DNA from 2 places in the Streptomyces sp. M-16 genome. Region 2 is predicted to be linked to the other one. Evidence: riboswitches for the same ligand, from Rfam matches in the RefSeq annotation. Region 2 holds a riboswitch; the other holds the start of a gene.
What was found. A riboswitch is a leader RNA that binds a small molecule or an ion and turns the genes downstream of it on or off. The one in region 2 is predicted to bind glycine.
Positions count from the first base shown of each region.

Region 1: another riboswitch for glycine. It lies ahead of gcvP (aminomethyl-transferring glycine dehydrogenase); the one in region 2 lies ahead of gcvT (glycine cleavage system aminomethyltransferase GcvT).

Region 1 is NZ_JBFRER010000032.1:124,611-130,121, forward strand. It holds gene gcvP (aminomethyl-transferring glycine dehydrogenase) at 1-1,779, opposite strand, end outside; glycine riboswitch at 1,977-2,075, opposite strand; gene AB4039_RS17600 (PRC-barrel domain-containing protein) at 2,196-2,552, shown strand; gene AB4039_RS17605 (DNA polymerase IV) at 2,549-3,997, opposite strand; gene AB4039_RS17610 (MerR family transcriptional regulator) at 4,053-4,691, opposite strand; gene AB4039_RS17615 (bifunctional nuclease family protein) at 4,904-5,377, opposite strand; gene ftsR (transcriptional regulator FtsR) at 5,441-5,511, opposite strand, start outside.
Region 2 is NZ_JBFRER010000010.1:49,261-54,771, reverse strand. It holds gene AB4039_RS07550 (enhanced serine sensitivity protein SseB) at 1-298, opposite strand, end outside; gene AB4039_RS07545 (AAA family ATPase) at 575-1,231, opposite strand; glycine riboswitch at 1,403-1,506, shown strand; gene gcvT (glycine cleavage system aminomethyltransferase GcvT) at 1,688-2,803, shown strand; gene gcvH (glycine cleavage system protein GcvH) at 2,916-3,299, shown strand; gene glyA (serine hydroxymethyltransferase) at 3,317-4,573, shown strand; gene AB4039_RS07525 (APC family permease) at 4,726-5,511, shown strand, end outside.

The DNA.
Region 1 (5,511 bases), on a different contig from region 2:
GTCGCCGTTGGCCCGGTGGTAGGCGCGCACGGCCAGCAGGCCGGCGAGCTCGCCCTGGGAGCCCGCGTTCGGCTGGATCGAGACCTTGTCGTATCCGGTGACCTCACAGAGACGTTCCTCCAGCTCGGTGATGAGCGTGAGGTAGCCCTCCGCCTGCTCCACCGGGGCGAACGGGTGCAGCTGACCGAATTCGGGCCAGGTCACCGGCTCCATCTCGGTGGTCGCGTTGAGCTTCATGGTGCAGGAGCCCAGCGGGATCATGCCGCGGTCCAGCGCGTAGTCCTTGTCCGCGAGCTTGCGCAGGTAGCGCAGCATCGCGGTCTCGGAGCGGTGCTGGTGGAAGACCGGGTGGCCGAGGTACGCGTCCGAGCGCAGCAGGCCCTCGGGCAGCGTGTCGGCGGTGGTCGCGTCCAGGGCCTCGATGTCCGCGCTGACGCCGAAGGCGGCCCAGACGGCGTCGAGGTCGGCGCGCAGGGTGGTCTCGTCGCACGAGACGGAGACGTGGTCGGCGTCGACCCGGAAGAGGTTGACCCCGCCCTCGCGGGCGGCGGCGACGACCTCGGCCGCCTTGCCGGGCACCCGGGCGGTGACGGTGTCGAAGAAGGAGCCGTGCACCAGCTCGACCCCGCCGGCCGTCAGGCCCGCGGCGAGGAGCGCGGCGTAGCGGTGGGTCCGGCGCGCGATCGTGCGCAGGCCGTCCGGACCGTGGTAGACGGCGTACATGCCGGCCATGACCGCGAGCAGCACCTGGGCGGTACAGATGTTGCTGGTGGCCTTCTCGCGGCGGATGTGCTGCTCGCGGGTCTGCAGGGCCAGGCGGTACGCCTTGTTGCCGTCCGCGTCCACGGAGACGCCGACGAGGCGGCCGGGCAGCGAGCGGGCGTGCTGCTGCTGGACGGCCATGTAACCGGCGTGCGGGCCGCCGAAGCCCATCGGGACGCCGAAGCGCTGGGTGGTACCGACGGCGATGTCGGCGCCCAGCTCGCCCGGGGAGGTGAGCAGGGTCAGGGCGAGCAGGTCGGCGGAGACGGTGACGATGGCACCGAGCCCGTGCGCCTGGTCGATGACCGGCTTGATCGCGCGGACGGCGCCGGAGGCGCCCGGGTACTGGAGCAGCACGCCGAAGACGCCGCGCTCGGCGATCTCGGCCGGGATGCCGTCGGACAGGTCGGCGACGACGACCTCGACCCCGATGGGCTCGGCGCGCGTCTCGATCACGGCGATGGTCTGCGGCAGCGCGTCGGCGTCGATCAGGAAGACCCCGCCCTTGACCTTGCCCACGCGGCGGGCCAGGGACATGGCCTCTGCGGCGGCGGTGCCCTCGTCGAGCAGGGAGGCACCGGAGGTCGGCAGGCCGGTCAGGTCGGCGACGACGGTCTGGAAGTTCAGCAGCGCTTCGAGGCGGCCCTGCGAGATCTCGGGCTGGTACGGGGTGTACGCCGTGTACCAGGCCGGGTTCTCCATGACGTTGCGCAGGATCACCGGGGGCGTGAAGGTGCCGTAGTAGCCGAGGCCGATCATCGACGACAGCACCTGGTTGCGGTCGGCCAGCGAGCGGAGCTCGGCCAGCACCTCGGCCTCGGTGCGCGCCTCGGGCAGGTTCAGCGCCTCGGCGGTCTTGATCACATCCGGTACCGCGGCGGCGGTGAGTTCGTCCAGGGAGCCGTAGCCCACCTGGGCGAGCATCTTCGCCTGCGCCTCGGCATCCGGGCCGATGTGACGCTGCTCGAAGGGGATGCCTCGCTCCAGCTGGGAGAGCGGAATGCGGTTGGCGGTCATGACGGAGGCCTCCTGGTCGTATGACCTGCGAGGGGCACCACGGCGCGGGCACCCGGACGGCCTCCCCCTCTGTCATCTCAACCTGAGAGCTTCACCGGGCCGCACGGGGATCGCCCCTGAGGTCCGGCTTTCACCGTCGGTGAGGAGGGGAACCGGTACTGCGTGCCCGGTACCCGCCCCTGCTTTCCAGAGTGGCCTCACCACGTGCGGTACGTATGCCTGAGAGATTCCGGGGAGGATTTGCTCCTTCGGCGCCTCCGTCGTACTCACTCGGAGGACTCTCCCGCACAGGGTCAACAGCCGATACCCAGCCTACCAGCGAGGATCTGGAGCCTTCCCGAGTGGCCCCCTCTTCAAATATGCACTTTCGTAGTCATTACCAATGACTTGTACCACTGCGACCGTATGGAGGGACCGTGCAGACCGACATCGATCCGCGCAGCCTGATCGGCCGCAAGGCGTTCGACCGCAACGGCGCCAAGATCGGCACCGTGGACGAGGTCTACCTCGACGACGCCACTGGCGTGCCCGAATGGGCCGCCGTCCGGACCGGCCTCTTCGGGCGGGACGCCTTCGTCCCCCTGGAGCCCAGCGAAGTGGTGGACGACACCCTGCGCGTGCCCTTCGAGCGTTCCTTGATCAGGGATGCACCCGATTTCGGTGTCGGGCGCCACCTGTCCCCCGAGCAGGAGCTCCAGCTCTACCACCACTACGGCCTGGACGTCTCCCTGCCGGCCGACTTCCACCGCCCGCCGCCCGACGAGCGGATCTAGGCCCCGTCGGCCGCCCCTTCCGCCCGCCCCACGAGGGGCAGCGGATCGGAGGACTCCAGCTCGGGATCGTCCATCCGGAAGGTGCGTACCCGCCCGGGCGGCGATCCGGGCCGCTCGAACCGTACGGTCACCCGCCCGACCCCGCTGCCCTGGACCCATCCGGGCCCGTACAGGGCGTGCCGTACGTCGCTCCCCGCCGGCCAGTACCGCGCGGCCGGGGCGTCCGGCCCGCCCGCCGCCTCCACGACGACCCCACCGGCCGCACCGGTCCCGTCGGCCCCGTCCGGCTCGCCCGCCGCTTCCTCCCCCTCCGGCACGACGCCCTGCGGGGCGGCGCCCTCCGCGACCGCACCGTCCTCCTCCGCCCCGGCGCCGAGCACTTGGGCGAAGAGGTCCTCCTGCGTGTAGTCCGCGAGCCCCGTCACCCCCACCCCCAGCAGCCGCACGCCTCCGGTGGTGTCCACGCCCTCCAGCAGCCGCGCCGCGGCCTCCCGGACCACCGAGGGGTCGTCGGTCGGCCCGCGCAGGGTCTCCGAACGGGTCAGCGTGGAGAAGTCGTAGCGGCGCACCTTCAGCACGATGGTCCGGCCCGAGTGCCCGGAGGACCGCAGGCGCCCCACGCACCGGTCCGCGAGCCGCTGCACCTCGAAGCGGATGCGGACCCGGTCGTGCAGGTCCACGTCGAAGGTGTCCTCCACCGAGACCGACTTCGCGTCCCGCTCGGCGACCACGGGGCGGTCGTCCAGCCCCAGCGCCATCCGGTACAGCCCGGCCCCGTGCGCCTTCCCCACCATCCGGACCAGCTCGTCCTCGCCGGCCTCGGCCAGCTCCCCCACCGTGGTGATCCCGGCCCGCCGCAGGTGCTCCCCGGTGGCCGGCCCCACCCCGGGCAGGGTCCGCACCGACATGGGCGCGAGCAGCTCCCGCTCGGTCCCGGGCTCGATCAGCAGCAGCCCGGCCGGCTTGGCCTCCTCGGAGGCCACCTTGGCCAGCATCTTCGACCCGGCCAGGCCCACCGATCCGCTGAGCCCCGTGGCGGCCTCGATGTCGGCCCGCAGCCGCTCCCCCGTGGCCCGGGCGCTCGCGGAGTCGAAGGCCGTGCCGCCCGCCTCCAGGTCGACGAAGGCCTCGTCCAGGCTGAGGGGCTCCACCAGCGGCGACAGCTCCCGCAGCAGGCCCATGACCAGGTCGCTGACCTCCCGGTAGAGACTGAAGCGCGGGATCAGGTAGGCGCCGTTCGGGCAGAGCCGACGGGCCTGGGCGGTCGGCATCGCCGAGTGCACCCCGAAGCGCCTGGCCTCGTAGGAGGCGGTCGCCACCACACCGCGCGGCCCGAGCCCCCCGACGATGACGGCCTTGCCCCGCAGGCTGGGCTTCGACGCCTGCTCGACCGAGGCGTAGAAGGCGTCCATGTCCAGGTGCAGGATGGTCGGCGCGGCTCTCACGGCACCGATGCTGCCCTACGCCACTGACAACGCGGCCACGGGCGCCCCGCGCCGCTCAGACGGCCCGGTTGCGGCGCGCCGCCAGCTCGTCGGCGGGGTTGTGGCCCACCAGGGTCTCCCCGGTGTCCACCCGCTCCCCGTGCAGCTGCGACAGCGCGTTCTCCACGTCCCGCCACACCACGCCGACGGCGATGCCGAAAACGCCCTGGCCGCCCTGGAGCAGGCTCACCACCTGGTCCGGGGAGGTGCACTCGTAGACGGTGGCACCGTCGCTCATCAGCGTCATGCGCTCCAGGTCGTGGAAACCCCGGTCGCGCAGGTGCTGGACGGCGGTGCGGATGCTCTGGAGCGCCACCCCGGTGTCCAGGAAGCGCTTGACGATCTTGAGGACGACCACGTCCCGGAAGCTGTAGAGGCGCTGCGTGCCCGACCCGTACGCGGGCCGCACGCTGGGCTCCACGAGCCCGGTCCGGGCCCAGTAGTCGAGCTGGCGGTAGGTGATCCCGGCGGCGGCGCACGCCGTCGGCCCCCGGTAGCCGACCTGCTCGGGCGCCGGAGCGTCGCTCACCGGTCCGACCGGCGTCGAAGCCGGCTGACGGTGCGCGGAACCCTGCGCGCCGCCGTGCATCGGGTACGGCCCACCGTCACTCCGTGCGGGGGTGCCCCCGGTCGTACCGTCGCCCGTGATCCTCACGCCGACCCTCCGTCCTTGACCTGCCACCTTGAAGGTAGGCAGTGACCAGGGGTGCGTCAACGATCGCCACACTCGGCACGCCGAGTGATAATCACCCTGAGAGTGGTTTCCCGTACCCCATTGCGGGGAAAGGCTACTCGAATGGGCTGAAAGTTCCCGGTGGTCGACGCGGCCCGCGTTTCGCCGCGGCCGCGCCCCTCACGCCCCGGCCCTCACTGCGGGCCGGTGCCGAAGTCCTCGGGTGAGATCTGGTCGAGGAACTCGCGGAACTTCTCCACCTCGTCCTCCTGCTCGTCGGGAATGGCGATTCCGGCATCGTCCAGGACGCCGTCACTGCCGTAGATCGGCGTTCCCGTGCGCAGGGCCAGCGCTATGGCGTCGGAAGGCCTCGCGCTCACCTCGACCCCGCTGGCGAAGACCAGTTCCGCGTAGAAGACGCCCTCCCGCAGATCCGTGATCCGGACCTCGGTGAGCTCCTCACCGACCGCCTCCAGCACGTCCTTGAACAGGTCGTGCGTCAGCGGCCGGGCAGGCGCCATGCCCTGCTGCGCGAAGGCAATGGCGGTCGCCTCCCCAGGACCGATCCAGATGGGGAGGTACCGGTCGCCTCCCACTTCACGCAGGAGCACGATCGGTTGGTTGGAGGGCATTTCCACCCGGACACCCACAACGTCGAGCTCGTTCACACAGCAACCCTAGGACCTGCTCGGCAGGTTTGGGTAGTCGGGGCCCCTTCCGGGGCCGTCCGGTCAGTGCGACCGCACCCCGAGGGCCGTCTGCACCAGGGCCTCGTGGAGCCGTACGGAGAGCCCCACGAGCT
Region 2 (5,511 bases):
GCTGCGGCGGCAGGCCGCGGGCGAACTCGACGGCGGGGGCGATCGCGAAGTCCATGGCGGGGCCGGCGCCGTGACGGAACTGGGCCTCCGAGCTGTAGACGGGGACGTACGCCTCCCCGCCGATCAGCATCGTCGGGAGGTCGAGGGCGGCGTGGTCGGGACTGCCGCCGTGGGGCAGGGGCACCCAGAGCCGGCTGCGGCCGAGGGCCTCCAGGATCTGCGGTCCGGCGTCCGGCCGGCCGAGCGCCGCCCCGAGGACCTGTTCCAACTCGTTCGCCGGCCAGCCGCTGCCCTGCATGTACCCCTGCCTCCGTACGGTTGCGCCCCGATGTCGCCCCGAGGCTACCGCCCCACCCCGACCGCCCTTCGCGCGTCCCCACCCCCTGGCGCAGTCCGCACAGGGCTGCCGAGCCGAAGGGGCGCGCCGCGCTCCCGGGGTCCTCGCGCGGAAGAACGTGAGGAACGGGCGTTCTGAGCACGTGGACGCCGGGAGCACGGCATCGGCGCCCCGGAGTCGAGGCCGCCCTCAAAGGCCCTCAAAGGAAGGAGCAGTCCTCAGAAGAAGGAGCCGTCCTCAGAAGAACGAGATCCGCGCCACCGCCGCCGCCGCGCGGCGGTCCAGGATGACCGCGGAGTCGCATCCCGCCGGCAGGCGCCCGGCCTCGGCGTCCCGCAGCAGCCGCCCCACCGCACCCCGGTGCCGCGCGAAGGCGTACGCCGAGACCCGGCGCCCCCGCGCCGCCTGCCCGGAGCGGGCCTCCTCGGCCGTGGTGTCCAGCAGGAGCAGGTGCAGCGACCGGCCCCGCCGCCGGGCGGCGGCGGCGAGCATCCCCCGTACCCACACCTGGGTGCCGCAGTCGTGGACCACGACGGAGTCCCCGGTGCGCAGCCGCCGCCACAGCCCCCAGTAGTGCGCGGCCCGCACCAGTGGCCGGTACGCGGCGTACGGCAGCGCCCCCGGCATCCGGCGCTCCCAGCGCTCGCGGACGTCCTGGGAGTCGACGCCGCCGTCCTCGGCCGCCCGCTTGATCAGGGTGCTCTTGCCGCCGCCGGGCAGGCCGGACACCACCACGATGTCCCCGGCGGGGAATCCGAGCCGCCGCGGCCCGGCCACCGCCGCGCCGCGCAGGTCGCGGACCCGGGCGGCCGGCCGCGGCCGCGTACTGCGCTGGGCCGGGACCCCGTCCACCGTTCCCGTCGCCGCCAGCACTCCGAATCTCCGCACAGTGATCGTCTCCCCCCGAATCGGGTCGCCTGGACCCCGTGCCCACTGAGTGTAAAGAGACGGTAATCCGGTGGCCTCGGTTCCGGTCCGCCCGTTCTTCCAGGGCCCCACTGCCCGCTCCCGAGCGTCCCGTGCAATGATGTGCGCCATCTGGACACCAACTGCATACCGGCCGCTTGAATCCGCGCGGGAGAGTCCCGGCACGCCGTGAGGCCGTGCCCGGGCGCCGAAGGAGCAAGTACCTCCCTTGAATCTCTCAGGCCCCGTACCGCGTGGATGAGGCAGATCTGAAAAGCGAGCGACGACGTGTCCGTCCCCCGACGGCCGCCGCGCTCCACCCAAGGTGCAAGCCAGGGCGTCCCGCCGTGTCGCGGGAACTCTCGGCGAACCTCTCAGGTTCCGATGACAGATGGGGAGGATCGTCCTCGTCATGTCATGCCCTGGGACCCGGGAGCCACACCCATGAGCACTGCCCCCCGCCTGACCGCGCTCGACGCGCTGCACCGCTCGCTCGGTGCGACCATGACCGACTTCGCGGGCTGGGACATGCCGCTGCGCTATGCGAGTGAGCGCGACGAGCACAACGCCGTGCGGACCAAGGCCGGCCTGTTCGACCTGTCCCACATGGGCGAGATCACCCTGACCGGCCCCGAGGCCGTCAAGGTCCTGGACTACGCGCTGGTGGGCAACATCTCCACCGTCGGCGTCGGCCGCGCCCGCTACACGCACATCTGCCAGGAGGACGGCGGGATCCTGGACGACCTGATCGTCTACCGCCTGGGCGAGACCGAGTTCATGGTCGTCGCCAACGCCTCCAACGCCCAGGTCGTCCTGGACGCCCTCACCGAGCGTGCCGCCGGCTTCGACGCCGAGGTCCGCGACGACCGCGACGCCTACGCGCTGATCGCCGTCCAGGGTCCGGAGTCCCCCGGCATCCTCAAGTCGCTGACCGACGCCGACCTGGACGGCCTGAAGTACTACGCGGGCCTGCCGGGCACCGTCGCGGGCGTGCCCGCGCTGATCGCGCGTACGGGCTACACGGGCGAGGACGGCTTCGAGCTGTTCGTCTCCCCGGAGCACGCCGTGGCGCTGTGGCAGGCGCTGACCAAGGCGGGCGAGGGCGTCGGCCTGGTGCCGGCCGGGCTGTCCTGCCGCGACACGCTGCGCCTGGAGGCGGGCATGCCCCTGTACGGGCACGAGCTGACCACCTCCCTCACCCCCTTCGACGCGGGGCTGGGCCGGGTCGTGAAGTTCGAGAAGGAGGGGGACTTCGTCGGCCGCGCCGCGCTGGAAGCCGCCGCCGAGCGCGCCGCCACCAACCCGCCGCGCAAGCTGGTCGGCCTGATCGCCGAGGGCCGCCGCGTCCCGCGCGCCGGATTCCCGGTCGTCGCCGACGGACAGGTCATCGGCGAGGTCACCTCCGGCGCCCCGTCCCCGACGCTGGGCAAGCCGATCGCGATGGCCTACGTCGACGCGGCGCACGCCGCGCCCGGCACCTCCGGCGTAGGCGTGGACATTCGCGGTACGCATGAGGCGTACGAGGTCGTGGCTCTGCCGTTCTACAAGCGGCAGAAGTAGTCACCACCGCCGTACGGCCGGCCGTGCGGCGGTGTTCCGGCGCCCCGGCGCCCGTCTCGGTCCGCGAGACCACTGTTCACATCCACTCCCCCGCATCCAGGAGAATCAGGTCATGAGCAACCCCCAGCAGCTGCGTTACACCAAGGAGCACGAGTGGCTGTCGGACGCCGTGGACGGCGTCGCGACGGTCGGCATCACGGAGTTCGCGGCCAACGCGCTCGGTGACGTCGTCTACGCCCAGCTCCCCGCGGTCGGCGACACCGTCACCGAGGGCGAGACCTGTGGCGAGCTGGAGTCGACCAAGTCGGTCAGCGACCTGTACTCCCCCGTCTCCGGTGAGGTCGTCGAGGCCAACCAGGACGTCGTGGACGACCCGGCGCTCGTCAACACCGCCCCGTTCGAGGGTGGCTGGCTGTTCAAGGTGCGCCTCTCGGAGGAGCCGAAGGACGTGCTCTCCGCCGACGAGTACGCCGCGCTCACCCACTCCGACAACTGAGACCCCAGGGGATCCTGATGTCCGTTCTGAACACCCCCCTCCACGAGCTCGACCCGGACGTCGCCGCCGCCGTCGACGCGGAGCTCGCGCGCCAGCAGTCGACCCTGGAAATGATCGCGTCGGAGAACTTCGCTCCGGTCGCCGTCATGGAGGCCCAGGGCTCGGTCCTGACCAACAAGTACGCCGAGGGCTACCCCGGCCGCCGCTACTACGGCGGCTGCGAGCACGTCGACGTGGTCGAGCAGATCGCGATCGACCGCATCAAGGCGCTGTTCGGCGCCGAGGCCGCGAACGTCCAGCCGCACTCCGGTGCGCAGGCCAACGCCGCCGCGATGTTCGCGCTGCTGAAGCCGGGCGACACGATCATGGGCCTGAACCTGGCCCACGGCGGTCACCTGACCCACGGCATGAAGATCAACTTCTCCGGCAAGCTCTACAACGTGGTCCCGTACCACGTCGACGAGTCGGGCCAGGTCGACATGGCCGAGGTCGAGCGCCTCGCCAAGGAGTCCAAGCCGCAGCTGATCATCGCCGGCTGGTCCGCCTACCCGCGCCAGCTGGACTTCGCCGCCTTCCGCCGCATCGCGGACGAGGTCGGCGCGTACCTGATGGTCGACATGGCGCACTTCGCCGGCCTGGTCGCCGCGGGTCTGCACCCGAACCCGGTGCCGCACGCCCACGTGGTCACCACCACCACGCACAAGACCCTCGGCGGTCCGCGCGGTGGTGTCATCCTGTCGACGCAGGAGCTGGCCAAGAAGATCAACTCCGCGGTCTTCCCGGGCCAGCAGGGCGGCCCGCTGGAGCACGTGATCGCGGCCAAGGCGGTCTCCTTCAAGGTCGCGGCCTCGCCCGAGTTCAAGGAGCGCCAGGAGCGCACCCTGGAGGGCGCGAAGATCCTCGCCGCCCGCCTGGTCCAGGACGACGTCAAGGCCGTGGGCGTGGACGTCCTCACCGGCGGCACCGACGTGCACCTGGTCCTGGTCGACCTGCGCAACTCCGAGCTGGACGGACAGCAGGCCGAGGACCGCCTCCACGAGGTCGGCATCACGGTCAACCGCAACGCGATCCCGAACGACCCGCGGCCTCCGATGGTCACCTCGGGTCTGCGGATCGGCACGCCGGCGCTGGCCACCCGCGGTTTCGACGCCGAGGCCTTCACCGAGGTCGCCGAGATCATCGCGCAGGCGCTGAAGCCGTCGTACGACGCCGAGGACCTCAAGGCGCGCGTCTCCGCGCTCGCCGCGAAGTTCCCGCTGTACCCGTCGCTCTAACCAGCCGCGGTGGGGCCCGGCCGCGTTTCCGCGGGGTCGGGCCCCTTTCGTGACCAAAGTCCCTGGTGGATGCCACCTATCGCCTCTGAAACCTTTAAAAAACGGCACATAGGGTCGCAAAAAAGGCATCCCCCTCAGGACGGACACCCTCCATGGACATGAGCGCGGCGAACCGGAAGGGGCTCAGCCTCTTCTCGCTGATCATGATCGGCGTCGGCTCGATCTTCGGCTCCGGCTGGCTCTTCGGCGCCGGCACGGCCGCCCAGGTCGCGGGCCCGGCGGCGCTCGTCGCCTGGGTCATCGGCGCGGTGTTCATCGGCATGATCGCCATGACCTACGCCGAGGTGGGCGCGGCCTACCCGATCCCGGGCGGCATGGCCCGCTACGGCGCCCTCTCGCACGGCCCGGTGCTCGGCTTCATCACCGGCTGGGCGGTGTGGATCGCGGTCGCCTCGCTGATCCCCATCGAGTCGATCGCCGCGACGCAGTACATGTCCTCGTGGAGCTTCGGCTGGGCCGGGGACCTGGTGGACGCCGGGTCCCACGAGCTGACCGCCTTCGGCATGGCGGTGGCGCTCGCGCTGACCGTGCTGCTGTGGCTGTCCTGCTACTGGTCGGTCCAGCTCCTCGCGAAGATCAACACCGGGCTGACCCTGGTCAAGTTCGCCATCCCGGTCCTCGCCGTGATCGCCCTGGTCGCCTCGGGCTTCCACACCGAGAACTTCGGCGCCCACGGCGGCTTCGCCCCGAACGGCTGGACGGCCGTCCTGACCGCCGTCACCACCTCGGGCGTCGTCTTCGCCTTCAACGGCTTCCAGGCCGTGGTCAACCTCGGCGGGGCCGCCGAGAACCCCGGGCGGGCCATCCCGATCGCCCTGGTCGGAGCGCTCTCCCTGGGCCTGGTGATCTACCTGGCCCTGCAGACGGCCTTCCTGGGA